One region of the Streptomyces sp. NPDC020807 genome, then DNA from elsewhere that is predicted to be linked to it. Evidence: predicted binding sites of a transcription regulator. Region 1 holds the regulator's gene; each other region holds the start of a gene.
The links. Region 1 encodes HrcA, which represses chaperone genes, less so after heat shock. Its sites were predicted from a motif close to TTNGCACTCNGNNNNNCNGAGTGCNAA; they were not measured.
Positions count from the first base shown of each region.

Region 2: groES (co-chaperone GroES) is a predicted target of HrcA. The motif match lies at 3,918-3,944, and genes of this name have one in related genera.
Region 3: groL (chaperonin GroEL) is a predicted target of HrcA. The motif match lies at 4,177-4,203, and genes of this name have one in related genera.

Region 1 is NZ_JBFADU010000003.1:450,539-455,859, reverse strand. Features, by position in the region: gene AB0G79_RS07550 (16S rRNA (uracil(1498)-N(3))-methyltransferase) at 1-74, opposite strand, end outside; gene AB0G79_RS07545 (nitronate monooxygenase) at 71-1,333, opposite strand; gene dnaJ (molecular chaperone DnaJ) at 1,459-2,595, opposite strand; gene hrcA (heat-inducible transcriptional repressor HrcA) at 2,596-3,615, opposite strand; gene AB0G79_RS07530 (MBL fold metallo-hydrolase) at 3,765-4,493, shown strand; gene AB0G79_RS07525 (DUF3097 domain-containing protein) at 4,504-5,313, shown strand.
Region 2 is NZ_JBFADU010000002.1:450,828-456,148, reverse strand. Features, by position in the region: gene AB0G79_RS05285 (SDR family oxidoreductase) at 1-770, shown strand, start outside; gene AB0G79_RS05280 (ester cyclase) at 841-1,542, shown strand; gene groL (chaperonin GroEL) at 1,713-3,344, opposite strand; gene groES (co-chaperone GroES) at 3,465-3,773, opposite strand; gene AB0G79_RS05265 (DUF6234 family protein) at 4,132-4,554, shown strand; gene AB0G79_RS05260 (hypothetical protein) at 4,582-4,767, opposite strand; gene AB0G79_RS05255 (polysaccharide deacetylase family protein) at 4,764-5,321, opposite strand, start outside.
Region 3 is NZ_JBFADU010000002.1:121,130-126,450, reverse strand. Features, by position in the region: gene AB0G79_RS03635 (transporter substrate-binding domain-containing protein) at 1-112, shown strand, start outside; gene AB0G79_RS03630 (class I SAM-dependent methyltransferase) at 329-1,078, shown strand; gene AB0G79_RS03625 (GNAT family N-acetyltransferase) at 1,155-1,766, shown strand; gene AB0G79_RS03620 (SRPBCC domain-containing protein) at 1,769-2,242, opposite strand; gene groL (chaperonin GroEL) at 2,382-4,010, opposite strand; gene AB0G79_RS03610 (cold-shock protein) at 4,368-4,571, opposite strand; gene AB0G79_RS03605 (MoaD/ThiS family protein) at 4,972-5,247, opposite strand; gene thrC (threonine synthase) at 5,286-5,321, opposite strand, start outside.

The DNA.
Region 1 (5,321 bases):
CGCCCCTCGGGCCCGTCGAGGAGGAAGCTCCCGGGCCCGGGGACGGTGTCGACGACGAAGACGGGTGCGGTCATGAGGCGCTCCTGTGGGCGAGCCCGGGAAGGTCGGAGGAATCGGCGGAACCGTCGGAACCGTCGGATGCCGAGGAACCGGCGGAACCGGATGTGTGACACGTGGCAGGGGTGGCAGAGGCGGGGGAGGTGGCTGTGGTGGCAGAGGCGGCGCCGGCGAACTCGGCGGCGCCCGGCGCCCCCTCGGGACAGCCGAAGAGCCCCGCGCGCGCGGCCTCCAGCTCCGCGACGAGGACGTCGACCAGCTGCCCGGCCGGCAGCTCCCGGGCGAGCCGGTGCCCCTGCCCCGCCCACAGCGCCATGCCCTGCGCGTCGCCGGAGTCGGCGGCGGCCTTGCGGATCGGCGCGGTCAGGTAGTGGACCTCGGGGTACGCGGCGGGGGCGTACGGCCCGTGCTCGCGCATGAAGCGGTTGACGAGCCCGCGCGCGAGACGCCCGGAGAAGGCACGGGTGAACGCGGTGCGGTGGAACAGCGGATCGGTCAGGGCCCTCTTGTGGAGCGGGTGGGCGCCCGACTCGGGGCAGCCGAGGAACGCGGTGCCGAGCTGCGCGGCGTCGGCCCCGGCCGCCAGGACGGCGGCGATCTGCGCGCCGCGCATGATCCCGCCGGTGGCGACGATCGGCAGGCGTACGGCCTCGCGGATCTGGGGGACGAGGGCGAGGAGCCCGGTGCCGGGGTTGTCGTCGTCCTCGGGGTCGTCGCGGTACGAGCCCTGGTGCCCGCCGGCCTCGACGCCTTGGACGCAGACGGCGTCGGCCCCGGCCCGCTCGGCTTCGAGGGCCTCCTCGACGGAGGTGACGGTGACGATCGTGTACGTACCGGCGCGGGCGAAGGAGGCGAGCGTCTCGGCGTCGGGACAGCCGAAGGTGAAGGACACGACGCGGACGGGGTCGTCGAGGAGGATCGCCAGCTTGGCCGCGTACGCGTCGGTGCCGCAGTCGTCGAGGTCGCCGAGCGGCGTGCCGTACCAGGCCGCCTCGCCGGCGAGCTGGTGGCGGTAGACCTCGACGGCGGCTGGGCCGTCGGTCCGGCCGCCGCTCGGCGGGACGAAGAGGTTGACGCCGAAGGGGCGCGCGGTCAGCCCGCGCACCTGCTTGATCTCCTGGTAGAGGCCGCCGGCCGTCTTGTACCCGCCGGCCAGGAAGCCGAGCGCCCCGGCCGCGCAGACGGCTCCGACGAGCTCGGGACAGGAGGCGCCACCCGCCATGGGGGCCTGCACGATCGGAAACCGAGAGAGATCGTTCAGTGCGGTGGTGGACATATGGGCATCGTGTCATGCCCCTGCTTCCGGGCCGAATCGGTACCTCGGGTCGCGCGAAGGGGCGGTATCCAGGGGATACCGCCCCTTCGCACACGCACAAGCACGAGCACGACCCGCGACCGGACCTACCGCCCGTTGAAGGCATCCTTCAACCGCGAGAACAGCCCCTGCTGCCCAGGCTGGAACTGGCCCGTGGGCCGTTCCTCGCCGCGCAGCTTGGCGAGCTCGCGCAGGAGCCGTTCCTGCTCGGCGTCGAGCTTGCCGGGTGTCTGGACCTCGACGTGCACGATCAGGTCGCCGCGCCCGTTGCCGCGCAGGTGCGTGACGCCCCGGCCGTGCAGCGGGACCGACTGGCCGGACTGCGTGCCCGGACGGATGTCGATCTCCTCCAGGCCGTCGAGCGTCTGCAGTGGCACCTTCGTGCCGAGCGCGCCCGCCGTCATCGGGATGGTGACCGTGCAGTGCAGGTCGTCGCCGCGCCGCTGGAACGTCTCGTGCGGCGTCTCCTGGATCTCGACGTACAGGTCGCCGGCGGGGCCGCCGCCGGGGCCGACCTCGCCCTCGCCCGCGAGCTGGATCCGGGTGCCGTTGTCGACACCGGCCGGGATCTTCACGGTGAGGGTGCGGCGGGAGCGGACCCGGCCGTCGCCCGCGCACTCGGGGCACGGGGTCGGGACCACGGTGCCGAAGCCCTGGCACTGGGGGCAGGGCCGGGAGGTCATGACCTGGCCCAGGAAGGACCGCGTGACCTGGGAGACCTCACCGCGACCGCGGCACATGTCGCAGGTCTGCGCGGAGGTGCCGGGCGCGGCGCCCTCACCCGAACAGGTGGTGCAGACGACGGCCGTGTCGACCTGGATGTCCTTGGTGGTGCCGAAGGTCGCCTCGTTGAGGTCGATCTCCAGGCGGATCATGGCGTCCTGGCCGCGGCGGGTCCGCGAGCGCGGTCCGCGCTGCGAGGACTGGCCGAAGAAGGCGTCCATGATGTCGGAGAAGTTGCCGAAGCCACCGGCCCCGAAGCCGCCCGCGCCGCCTCCGCCGGAGGCCGAGAGCGGGTCGCCGCCGAGGTCGTAGACCTGCTTCTTCTGCGGGTCCGAGAGGACCTCGTAGGCGGCGTTGATCTCCTTGAAGCGCTCTTGCGTCTTCGGATCGGGATTGACGTCCGGGTGCAGCTCGCGCGCGAGCCTCCGGAAGGCCTTCTTGATCTCGTCCTGGGAAGCGTCGCGGCGCACGCCGAGCACGGCGTAGTAGTCCGTGGCCACTTACGACTCCGCCAGGATCTGTCCGACGTAACGTGCCACTGCGCGTACCGCTCCCATCGTTCCGGGGTAGTCCATGCGGGTCGGTCCGACCACGCCGAGTTTGGCGACTGCTTCGCCGCCCGAACCGTAGCCGACCGAGACGACGGACGTGGAGCTCAGCCCCTCGTGGGCGTTCTCGTGCCCGATCCGTACGGTCATGCCCGATTCCTTGGCCTCGCCGAGCAGCTTGAGGAGCACGACCTGCTCCTCAAGGGCCTCCAGGACGGGCCTGATCATCAGGGGGAAGTCGTGTCCGAAGCGGGTGAGATTGGCGGTGCCGCCGATCATCAGCCGCTCCTCGTGCTCCTCCACGAGCGTTTCGAGGAGGGTCGCGAGCACGGTCGAGACCGTGGCGCGGTCCTCCATCTCCTCGAAGGACTCGGGGAGGTCCTGCACCAGCTGCGGCACGTCGGCGAACCGACGGCCGACGACCCAGCTGTTGAGCCGGGCCCGCAGGTCGGCGAGGGAGGTCTCGCCGAAGGGTGCGGGGCAGTCGACGACCCGCTGCTCGACACGGCCGGTGTCCGTGATGAGCACGAGCATCAGGCGGGCCGGGGCCAGCGAGAGCAGCTCCACGTGCCGGACGGTCGAGCGGGTCAGCGAGGGGTACTGGACGACGGCGACCTGGCGGGTCAGCTGCGCGAGCAGCCGGACCGTGCGGCCGACGACGTCGTCGAGGTCGACGGCCCCGTCGAGGAAGTTGTGGATGGCCCGCCGCTCGGGCGTCGACAGCGGCTTGACGCCGGCGAGCCGGTCGACGAAGAGCCGGTAGCCCTTGTCGGTCGGGATCCGCCCCGCACTCGTGTGAGGCTGGGCGATGTACCCCTCCTCCTCCAGGACGGCCATGTCGTTGCGGACGGTGGCGGGCGACACGCCGAGTTTGTGGCGCTCGGTGAGCGCCTTCGAGCCGACGGGCTCCTCGGTGCCGACGTAGTCCTGGACGATGGCGCGCAACACCTCCAGCCTGCGTTCGCTGAGCATCGTGCGCACCTCCAGCTGTCGGTCGGTCGATCCGGTTGCTCCGCTTTTGGCACTCGCCCTGTCTGAGTGCCAGCAATACCCCGGCCAGTGTACGGCGGCGGACAACGCTCCTGGCAAGGAGGAGGCGGCGCACCCGTTAGCGTCGCCCCATGGAGACGGATTGGGAAGCGTACGGATGGGAGCGGCTCGCCGACGGGGTGGGCCGGCGCCGACTGCCCGGCTGGGACGCGACGGTGGGCCTGGTGGTGGGCGAACACGGGGTACTCCTGTACGACACGGGCTCCACGCTCGCGGAGGGCGCGGAGCTGCGGGCTCAGGTGGCGCAGCTCACGGGCGGGCGCAAGGTGACGCACATCGCACTGAGCCACCCCCACTTCGACCACGTCCTCGGGACGGCGGTCTTCGCGGGGGCCGAGGTCTTCGGCGCGGTCGGTACGGAGGAGCTGCTCGCCCTGCCGAGGGAACGGGAGGCGCTGCGCGAGGACGCGGTGCGGCAGGGCGTCGACGCGGAGGCGGCGGCGGAGGCGGTGGACGCGCTGGTCGTCCCCCGGCACGTGGTGTCGGGCGAGTGGACCCTCGACCTGGGCGGCCGGCAGGTCCTGCTGGCGAACGTCGGCCCCGGCCACACGGGCCACGACCTGGCCCTCTGCGTCCCCGGCTCCCGTGAGGTGGTCTTCTGCGGGGACCTGGTGGAGGAGTCGGGCGAGCCGCAGGCGGGCCCGGACGCGATCCCGTCCCGCTGGCCCGACGCGCTGGACCGGCTCCTCTCGCTGGGCGGCGGGGACGCGGCGTACGTCCCCGGCCACGGGGCCGTGGTGGACGCCACGTTCGTCCGGACACAGCGCGAGGAGCTGGCACGGCGCTTCGCGGTGTCATAACGTCCCCCAAATGCGCAGCTACAACCCGGACCTGACGCCCCCGTGGAAGAAGTCGGCCCCCGTCCCGGAGATCCCGGCGGACCACGACCTGGTCGTGGAGGAGGTGTCGACGGGCTTCTGCGGGGCGGTGATCCGCTGCGAGGCGGGCACGGTGACGCTGGAGGACCGCTTCGGCAAGCACCGGGTCTTCCCGATGTCCCCGCGCGGCTTCCTGCTCGACGGCCAGGTCGTCACCCTGATCCGCCCGGCACCGGCCTCGGCCCCCTCCCGCCCCACCCGCACGGCCTCGGGCTCGATCGCGGTGCCGGGCGCCCGCGCACGCGTGGCACGGGCGGGCAGGATCTACGTGGAGGGCCGGCACGACGCGGAACTCGTCGAGCGGGTGTGGGGCGACGACCTGCGCGTCGAGGGCGTGGTCGTCGAGTACCTCGAAGGCGTGGACGACCTCCCCGCCGTCGTCGCCGACTTCGCCCCGGCCCCGGACGCCCGGCTGGGCGTCCTGGTGGACCACCTGGTCCCGGGTTCGAAGGAGTCGAGGATCGCCGCGCGGGTGACCGGTGCGGACGTCCTGGTCGTCGGCCACCCGTACATCGACGTCTGGGAGGCGGTGAAGCCGTCCTCGGTCGGCATCCCCGCCTGGCCGGCGGTCCCCCGGGGCCAGGACTGGAAGACCGGCGTCTGCCGGGCCCTGGGCTGGCCCCACGACAACACGGGCGCGGTCTGGCAGCACATCCTGTCGAAGGTGACGAGCTACAAGGACCTGGAACCGCAGCTCCTGGGCAGGGTCGAGGAACTCATCGACTTCGTCACGGCCCCTTAGGGCCTGTC
Region 2 (5,321 bases), on a different contig from region 1:
CGACTGCACTGATCACAGGCGCCACCGCGGGCATCGGCGCCGCTTTCGCGCGGAAGCTGGCGGCGGACGGGCACGACGTCGTGCTCGTGGCACGGGACGTGAAGCGGCTGCGGGAGCAGGCGACCGAACTGCACGACCGGCACGGCGTCGAGGCCGAGGTGCTCGCCGCGGACCTCTCCGAGGAGGAGGGCATCGCCGCCGTCGAGGCGCGGCTCTCCGACCCGAAGCGACCCGTCGACCTGCTCGTGAACAACGCCGGTTTCGGCAACAAGGGCCGCTTCCTCGAAGTCTCCATGGCCGACGAGCTGAAGATGCTGACGGTCCACTGCGAGGCCGTCCTCCGGCTGACCTCGGCCGCCGCGGAGGCGATGAAGGGACGGGGCAGGGGCGGGGTCGTCAACGTCGCCTCGGTGGCGGCCTTCCTGCCGCGCGGCACGTACGGCGCGTCGAAGGCGTGGGTCGTGCAGTTCACCCAGGGCGCCGCGCGGGACCTCGCGGGCAGCGGCGTACGGCTGATGGCGCTGTGCCCCGGCTTCGTACGGACGGAGTTCCACGAGCGGGCCGGGATGGGGACGGACAACATCCCGGGGTGGATGTGGCTGGACGCGGACAAGCTGGTCACCGCAGCCCTGTCCGACCTGCACCGGGGCAGGACGCTGTCGATCCCGGACCCGCGCTACAAGGCCCTCATGGGCGTGGTGAAGCTGGCGCCGCGCGGCCTGCTCGGCGGGGTCTCGTCGAAGGCGGGACGGAAGTACGGTCCCCAGTAGCCGCGGGGGCACCGGGACCTAGACTGGAAGGGTCCTGGGGGTCTGGGGGTCTGGGTCCGGAGGCGGCGCCATGACATTCGTACAGATCATCGACTGCAAGACCAGTCGGGTCGACGACCTCAACCGGCTCATGGACCAGTGGGTCGAGCAGACCGAGGGCAGGCGGACGGCGGTCCACAGCATCGTCGGGAAGGACCGGTCGGACGCGTCGCACGTCGTGGAGATCGTGGAGTTCCCCTCGTACGACGTGGCCATGCGGAACTCCCAACTGCCCGAGACGGACCGGATCTTCCGGGAGATGGTCGCCCTCTGCGACGAGATGCCGACCTTCACCGACCTGGACGTCGTCCGGGACGAGGCGCTCTACAAGGCCAACGTCCGCCGCTTCTTCGAGCTGATCTCGACCAGCGACGAGGAGCTGCCGCCGCTGGACGAGGTGTTCGCCGAGGGGTACCACGACCACGACCCCACCAACCCGCAGGACGCCTACGGCATGGACGCACTGCGCCGCGAGGCGGAGATGTGGCGGGGCGCCTTCGACTTCGCCTTCACCATCGAGGACCAGCTCGCCGACGGGGACCGCGTCTGCACGCGCTGGACGTGGAACGGGACGCACGTCGGCGACTTCATGGGGATCCAGCCCACCGGGCAGAAGGTCTCCATGACCGGCACGGTGATCCACCGCTTCCGGGACGACGGGAAGGCCGTCGAGGGCTGGTGGCAGTACGACCTGCTCGGCCTGATGGGCCAGCTCGGCGCCGTCGAGGCCTGACGGCCTGAGCGCGAGCGGCACGGCACGGCACGGCACACGACACCCGACGAACGGCACTCGACGCACGACACCCGGCACACAGCACCCGACGCACGACGCACACGCACCGAGGCCCGGTGCTCCCGCGACGGGAGCACCGGGCCTCGGTGGTCAGTCAGCTGCTACGGGCCTCAGTGGGAGTGGCCGTGGCCGCCGTGGGAGTGACCCGCGTCCGCCGGCTCCTCCTCCTTCTTCTCCACCACGAGGGTCTCGGTGGTGAGGAGCAGGGAGGCGATCGAGGCGGCGTTCTCCAGGGCGGAGCGCGTGACCTTCACCGGGTCGATGACGCCGGCCTTGACCAGGTCGCCGTACTCGCCGGTCGCGGCGTTGAAGCCCTGGCCCTTGTCGAGCTCCGCCACCTTCGAGGTGATGACGTAGCCCTCGAGGCCGGCGTTCTCGGCGATCCAGCGCAGCGGCTCGACGGCGGCGCGGCGGACGACCGCGACACCCGTGGCCTCGTCGCCGGTCTTGTCGAGGTTGCCCTCGAGGACCTTGACGGCGTGGACGAGCGCGGAGCCACCACCGGAGACGATGCCCTCCTCGACCGCGGCGCGGGTCGCGGAGATGGCGTCCTCGAGACGGTGCTTCTTCTCCTTGAGCTCCACCTCGGTGGCGGCGCCGACCTTGATCACGCAGACGCCGCCGGCGAGCTTCGCGAGGCGCTCCTGGAGCTTCTCGCGGTCCCAGTCGGAGTCCGTGGACTCGATCTCGGCCTTGATCTGGCCGACGCGACCGGCGATGTCCTCGGCGTTGCCGCCACCGTCGACGATGGTGGTGGAGTCCTTGGCGATGGTCACGCGGCGGGCGGTGCCCAGCACGTCCAGACCGGCCTGGTCGAGCTTGAGGCCGACCTCCTCGGCGATGACGGTGGCACCGGTGAGGGTGGCCATGTCGCCGAGCATCGCCTTGCGGCGGTCACCGAAGCCGGGGGCCTTGACGGCCACGGCGTTGAAGGTGCCACGGATCTTGTTGACGACGAGGGTGGAGAGGGCCTCGCCCTCGACGTCCTCGGCGATGATCAGGAGCGGCTTGCTGCCACCGGCCTGGATGACCTTCTCCAGGATGGGGAGCAGGTCCTGGATCGAGGAGATCTTGCCCTGGTTGATCAGGATGTACGGGTCGTCGAGGACGGCCTCCATACGCTCCTGGTCGGTGACCATGTACGGGGACAGGTAGCCCTTGTCGAAGGCCATGCCCTCGGTGAAGTCGAGCTCCAGGCCGAAGGTGTTGGACTCCTCGACGGTGATGACACCGTCCTTGCCGACCTTGTCCATCGCCTCGGCGATGAGCTCGCCGACCTGCTGGTCCTGCGCGGAGAGCGCGGCGACGGCGGCGATGTCGGACTTGTCGTCGATCGGGCGCGCGGTGGCGAGCAGCTCCTCGGAGACGGCCTTGACGGCGGCGTCGATGCCCTTCTTCAGGGCGGCCGGGGAGGCGCCGGCGGCGACGTTGCGCAGACCCTCGCGGACCAGGGCCTGGGCGAGCACGGTGGCGGTGGTGGTGCCGTCACCCGCGATGTCGTTGGTCTTGGTCGCCACCTCCTTCACGAGCTGGGCGCCGAGGTTCTCGTACGGGTCGTCGATCTCGACCTCGCGGGCGATCGTGACACCGTCGTTGGTGATGGTGGGGGCGCCGAACTTCTTGTCGATGACGACGTTGCGGCCCTTGGGGCCGATCGTCACCTTCACCGTGTCGGCAAGCTTGTTGACGCCGCGCTCAAGGGCGCGACGGGCGTCCTCGTCGAACTTCAGGATCTTCGCCATGGGAGCGGTTCAGCCCTCTCGGATTCGGGTGGAACGAACGGCGCCCCCGGACGCCCGGTGCGGGGTCAAGGGGCGCAGCTCAAAGCATCTGGTTGCAGATACTTCGGTTACTTCGGTGAATTACTTCTCGACGATCGCGAGCACGTCGCGAGCCGAGAGGACGAGGTACTCCTCGCCGTTGTACTTCACCTCGGTGCCGCCGTACTTGCTGTACAGCACGATGTCGCCGGTCTTGACGTCGAGCGGCAGGCGCTCGCCGTTCTCGAAGCGGCCCGGGCCCACGGCCAGGACGACGCCCTCCTGGGGCTTCTCCTTGGCGGTGTCCGGGATGACCAGGCCAGAGGCGGTGGTCTGCTCGGCGTCGAGCGGCTGGACCACGATGCGGTCCTCGAGCGGCTTGATGGCAACCTTGGAGCTGGTGGTCGTCACGATCCGACCTCCCCCTTCGGAGATTACGGGGTTAACTGTCTGAGGTGGCGACCAGGTGGATCCGTCGTCGCGGGTGCCGGACCTGCCCGTCGCTGTGTTGGCACTCTCCAGTGGGGAGTGCCAGACCTGAGACTATGACCGCGATTAGCACTCGGTCAAGCGGAGTGCCAATTCCTTGCCATCGAGCGCGTCGCCGCACCCGTCGTCCCGGCTGTGCCCCGTCTGTCGTCCCGGCTGCGTCCCGGCCGTCGCCCCGGCCGTCGCCCCACCCGTCGCCCCGGCCGTCGTCACACCCCCGTGGCCGTCCCGTGAGGACAACGTGCTCGCGGAGCCCGCGGTTCCGTACGAGGGTGCGGGCATGGCGACCACACCCCGCCCCCGGGTCCGCACGGTCCACGACGTCCTGCTCGCCCTGGCGCTCCTCCTGCTCGACGCCGGGTTCGTCCTCTTCGCCGCCTTCAGCCTCCTCATGCGCGGCTGGGGGTCCACTCTCGACCAGCCGCGGACCGGGCCGCCGCCCATGGACTGGGTGCCGGTGCTGACCTTCGGGGCGATAGCGGCCGGGATCGCGCTCCTGGCGTACGCGCTGTACCGCGGCGGCTGGTCCTGGGCGCCCGGGGGCCAGTTCGCGGCCGCCCTGCTGCTCGGCCTGGCCACGGTGGCCGGAGGGACGGAGGAGTGGACGCGCTCGCACCCCGCCCCGCCGCCGGCCCCCGCCCCGGCGGAGCAGCGCTGCGTGTGCACCAGCGGGGGCGGGCCGTGCGAGTGCCCGGGAGGGTGAGCCCCGCCTCGCCCTCCCGGGGAGTCCTCAGCCCCGGGGAAGCCCCTCCGCCCGTACGTGCTCCACGTCCGCGCGGCGGCCGTCCCCGTCGCGGGTCTGTTCCACCGCCTTGCGGCCGAGGCGCTCCAGCGGGTCGACGGCGGAGGCGCAGCCGGTGAGGCCGAGCAGCAGGGCCGCGGCGACCAGGGCACCCGTACCGCGCCGCCGGCTCATACGTAGTCCTCCAGCTTCGCGACCGCGTACCCCTTCGCCGTGATCACGTTCATCACCCGCCGGACCATGTCGGGCATCGTGCCCTTCCAGTCCCCCTTGCCCCGGAAGTGCGTGAGGACGATGTCGCCGGGGTGGAGGTCCCGGTCCCACTCGCGCCACTCCATGTGGTCGGGGAAGGCCTCGGCGGCCCACAGCGGCACCGCCTTGACGCCGCAGGTCTTCGCGGCGCGCAGGGTGTCCTCGTTGTAGTTGCCGTAGGGCGGGCGGAAGAGCGGGGGCCGCTTGCCGAATCGTTTCTGGATGACGTCCTGCATGCCGCAGATCTCGCGCTTCTGCTGCGCGTACGAGAGCGCCGGCAGGTAGCGGTGGTTGAGCGTGTGGTTGTGGAGGGCGACCCCCTCCGGCAGCGACTTCTGCATCTTGGCGAAGTAGGGGTAGTCGTCCTTGACGACGTAGTCGCTGAGGAAGGCGCTGTACGGGATGCGCAGGTCCTTCATCATCCGCAGCAGTTCGGGGTCCTTCTCCGCGCCGTCGTCGATCGTCAGGAAGACGAC
Region 3 (5,321 bases), on a different contig from region 1:
CCCCGGGACCGTCGCCTTCCTGCGCGACACGGTCGAGGAGCTGAAGGCGAACGGCTTCGTCGCCGACGCCCTCCGCCGCGCCGGCCAGGACCCGGCGCTCGTGGCCCCGTAGCCGGTCGAGAAAGGCCGCCGGGCGGGGTCCGAAAGGGCCCCTTCCCGGCCTCCCAGGGGGTCTTGGCGGGGGGCCGCACCCTCCTCGCGCCCGCGGGGTCCACCCCTCGCCGCACCGGCCGCCCACGCCCCGCACAGACCCTCACCACACCACTCCCGACCTGCGATTTCTTCCCCAACCCTCCTATCCTGGGAACCTACTTGGAGGGGGATATCCGTGGACCTCAACAGCCTCCCGAACCGTGACATCCGCACGGTCGAGGACGTCCTGAGCCTGCTCGACGGGCTCTTCGCCCCCAGCGCCGTCCGGTGGTCGGAGGACGGCGCCGACTGGTGGGACGGCTTCTACGCGGACCGGGACCGGTCGGTTCCGTTCTTCGTCGCCAAGCCGGACGAGAACCTCGTCTCGTACCGGGAGAGGGGGCTCCTCCCGGAGGACGGGAAGGTCCTCGACCTGGGGTGCGGGCCGGGGCGCAACACCCGGTACCTCGCCTCGCTGGGGTACGAGGTCGACGCGGTCGACCTCTCCGCCACCGCACTCGCCTGGGCCGAGGAGCGCACCCGCGAACTCGGCACGGAGAACGTCCGGTTCGTGCACGGGAACGCCTTCACCAGCACCGAACTCGACGGTCCGTACGACCTCGTCTACGACTCCGGCTGCTTCCACCACCTGCCCCCGCACCGCCGCGTCAGCTACCTCGCGCTCCTCGACCGCGTCCTCGCGCCCGGCGGGCACTTCGCGCTCACCGCGTTCGCCGCGGGCGAGGGCGGCATGGGCTCCGAGCTGCCGGACGCCGACTTCTACCGGAAGGGCCGGCTGGACGGTGGACTCGCCTTCACCGACGACGAGTTGCGCGGACTCTTCGCCGACCTGACGGAGGTCGAGATCCGGCGCATGCGCGACGAGCCGGCGGAGTCGGGGCGCTTCGGGGAACCCTTCCTGTGGACGGGGCTCTTCCGCCGCTGACCCCGGCCGCCGACCCCGGCCACCGTCGCCGACCCCCGGCCGCCTTCCAAGATCATCTCGGGTGCACAATGGCCGCATGTCAAAGACGACTAACAGCCCCAACGCCCCGAAAACGGCCACCCTCGACGACGCCGCCTCCGTCAGCCGCCCGCTGGCCCGCGCCTTCCACGACGACCCGATGATGGCGTTCTTCTTCCCCGACGCGGACACCCGCGAGGAGACGCTCGCCCGCTACTTCGGCACCCTCTTCACCCGCCAGTACGCCCAGAACGCCGTCTGCGAACTCACCGAGTCCGCGGCGGCGTTCTGGGTTCCGGCCGAGGCCGCCGAGAAGGCCGCGCCCGACGCCGGGACCATCGCCGAACTGACCGCCATCCTCGGCGACCGCGCACCCCTCTTCGGCGAGGCCGTCGCCGCCTCCGAGGCCCACACCCCGAAGGAGCCGCACTGGTTCCTGGCCGTCATAGGCGCCGACCCGGCCGCCCAGGGCCAGGGCCACGGCGCCGCGCTCCTGCGCTCCGGCCTCGCCCAGGCCGACGCGGCGGGCCTGCCCGTCTACCTGGAGTCCTCGAAGGAGAGCAACCTCCCCTTCTACGCGCACTTCGGCTTCGCCGTGCGCGAGGAGCTCCGCCTGCCCGGCGGCGGCCCGAAGCTGTGGTCGATGTGGCGCGAGGCCCGCCGGCCGTAGCCTCAGGCCTCCCCCTTCAGATACGCCGCGAGCCGGTCGTACTGCTCCCGTACGCCCGCCTCCATCCCCGCCGCGAGCGCCTGGTCCCTGATCTCGTTCGAGGGCCAGACCGACGTGCTGGTCAGCGCCGTCCCGCCGTCGGGGGTCGCGTCGAAGGTGAGGGTGACGCGGACCGGCTCCGCGTCCGGCATCTGCTCGAAGACCTCCGTGTAGTCGAGCCGCTCGACGGGGACGACCTCCTCGTACGTACCGGAGAAGACGATCTCCTGTCCGTCCGGGGCGGTCTGCCCCCAGCGCCAGGCGCCGCCCGCCCGCAGGTCGACGTCGACGACCGTCGTGGTCAGCGCCGTGGAGCCGTACCACTCCCGCACCTGCTCGGGGCGCGTCCACGCCTCCCAGAGGCGGCCCGGCGGGGCGTCGAAGGTGCTGGTGACGACCAGCTCCCGGTCGGACGGTGTCGTCAGCAGCGTGACCATGACACGGATCCCTTCCCGAGGCGCGTACACCTCCAGGATCCACTGAACGCCCGAGGGCGGCACCCCCTGTGGGAGTGCCGCCCTCGGTCCTGGTCCCGCGAGGGACCGTGTCCTGCGATGAACGTCCGATCCGTCAGGATCAGAAGTCCATGTCACCGCCCGGCATGCCGCCGCCGGCGGGCGCGCCCGCCTTCTCCGGCTTGTCGGCGATGACGGCCTCGGTGGTGAGGAACAGCGCGGCGATCGACGCGGCGTTCTGCAGCGCGGAGCGCGTGACCTTCGCCGGGTCGATGATGCCCTCGGCGATGAGGTCGACGTACTCGTTGGTCGCGGCGTTCAGGCCGTGGCCGACGGGCAGGTTGCGGACCTTCTCCGCCACGACGCCACCCTCGAGACCGGCGTTGACGGCGATCTGCTTCAGCGGGGCCTCGAGGGCCAGCTTCACGATCGCGGCGCCCGTGGCCTCGTCGCCCGAGAGGTCGCCCTCGAGCTTCTCGAAGACCGAGGAGGCCTGGAGCAGGGCGACGCCACCGCCGGCGACGATGCCCTCCTCGACGGCCGCCTTCGCGTTGCGAACGGCGTCCTCGATGCGGTGCTTGCGCTCCTTGAGCTCGACCTCGGTCGCGGCACCGGCCTTGATGACGGCCACGCCGCCGGCCAGCTTCGCGAGGCGCTCCTGGAGCTTCTCGCGGTCGTAGTCCGAGTCGGAGTTCTCGATCTCGGCGCGGATCTGGTTCACGCGACCGGCGACCTGCTCGCTGTCACCGGCACCGTCGACGATGGTGGTCTCGTCCTTGGTGATGACGACCTTGCGGGCGCGGCCCAGCAGGTCGAGGCCCGCGTTCTCCAGCTTGAGGCCGACCTCCTCGGAGATGACCGTGCCGCCGGTGAGGATGGCGATGTCGTTCAGCATGGCCTTGCGACGGTCGCCGAAGCCCGGGGCCTTGACCGCGACGGACTTGAAGGTGCCGCGGATCTTGTTGACGACCAGGGTCGACAGGGCCTCGCCCTCGACGTCCTCGGCGATGATCAGCAGCGGCTTGCCCGACTGCATGACCTTCTCCAGGAGCGGAAGGAGGTCCTTCACGGAGGAGATCTTGGAGTTGACGATGAGGAGGTACGGGTCGTCGAGGGACGACTCCATGCGCTCCATGTCGGTGGCGAAGTACGCCGAGATGTAGCCCTTGTCGAAGCGCATGCCCTCGGTGAGCTCCAGCTCCAGACCGAAGGTCTGGGACTCCTCGACGGTGATGACGCCTTCCTTGCCGACCTTGTCCATCGCCTCGGCGATGAGCTCGCCGATCTGGGTGTCGGCGGCGGAGATGGAGGCCGTGGAAGCGATCTGCTCCTTGGTCTCGACATCCTTCGCCTGCTCGAGCAGGGCGCCGGAGACGGCCTCGACGGCCTTCTCGATGCCGCGCTTGAGGGCCATCGGGTTGGCACCGGCGGCGACGTTGCGGAGGCCCTCGCGGACGAGAGCCTGGGCGAGGACGGTGGCGGTGGTCGTACCGTCGCCGGCGACGTCGTCCGTCTTCTTGGCGACTTCCTTGACCAGCTCGGCGCCGATCTTCTCGTACGGGTCCTCGAGCTCGATCTCCTTGGCGATGGAGACACCATCGTTGGTGATCGTGGGGGCGCCCCACTTCTTCTCGAGGACGACGTTGCGGCCCTTGGGGCCGAGGGTGACCTTGACGGCGTCAGCGAGCTGGTTCATGCCGCGCTCGAGACCGCGCCGGGCCTCCTCGTCGAACGCGATGATCTTGGCCATGTGAAGTGGTCCTCCCGGACATGGGGTGGATAACGCTCCAGGACCGCGCCGACGCCCGCGACGGACGGCCTCCGTGACTCCGCGTGGTTCCTTGCCCCACCCGGACGGCGACCTCGTCTGCCCGATCCTCGTAGCACTCTCACCTTCCGAGTGCTAACGCCAATGATTAGCACTCGCCCTAGGAGAGTGCAAGCGACTCTCGACGATCGGGACGAGGATCGGGACGGAGTCACGGGAGGGGTCGGGACGGCCTCACGCGCGGAGGGCGTACGTCCCCGGGAACGCGTGAGGGGCCCGTATCCCCTCAGGGATGCGGGCCCCTCGACGGCGTTGCGTCGGTGGCCGATCGCGCCGCGCTCAGACGGCGAGCTTGACCATGTCCGCCTGCGGACCCTTCTGGCCCTGCGAGATCTCGAACTCGACTCGCTGTCCCTCTTCGAGGCTGCGGTAGCCATCCATCTGGATCGCGCTGTAGTGGACGAAAACATCCGCACCACCGTCGACCGCGATGAAGCCGTAGCCCTTCTCCGCGTTGAACCACTTGACGGTGCCCTGAGCCATGCCTAACTCCCCTATTACTGGCCCTTGCGCGGGCCCCGCACTTCGCGGAACCCGGGTCAGACCCTGCGCCGGAACGCGTCGACCGCCGCTGAATGTATCTGCCCAACTGCCCTGTGCAACAGGCCATTCGGGCGAGAATTCTGGGCACGACGGAAAGGGGAATTGGGGATAATCCCCGGACTTCCGGGGCAAGTCGGGCCCGGCAAAACGCGCAGAACGTACACAACGCTCACGCAGTTTGGCTGCTTCCAGACGTGCGGGGACGCATTCTCATATGCGGGCGGCACGGGCAGCGGAGGGGACTTCCCCAACTCTACCCCGCTCAACCATGCAGAATTGCCCCTTCCGCTTTATGGCGCGGAAGGGGCAATTCACGAAACTCGGAACGACTCGGAAGTGATCAGCCGCCGGCGACGGCCGGGATGATCGAGACGCCCGCGCCGGCCGGCGTGGCCGTCTCCAGGCCCTGCTCGAACCGCACGTCGTCGTCGTTCACGTACACGTTCACGAAGCGGCGCAGCTTGCCCTGGTCGTCCAGGACGCGGGCGGCGATGCCCGTGTGGTTCTTCTCCAGGTCGGCGATGACCTCGGCGAGGGTCGCGCCCTCGGCCTGGACCTCGGACCGCCCGCCCGTGTAGGTGCGGAGGATGGTGGGGATGCGGACGTTCACGGCCATGTCTTCGTACCTCTCGGCGACGCTTGCGGAGCGCGGAATCAGTGGGCCAGGCCCGCGTCGCGGAACGCGTCCAG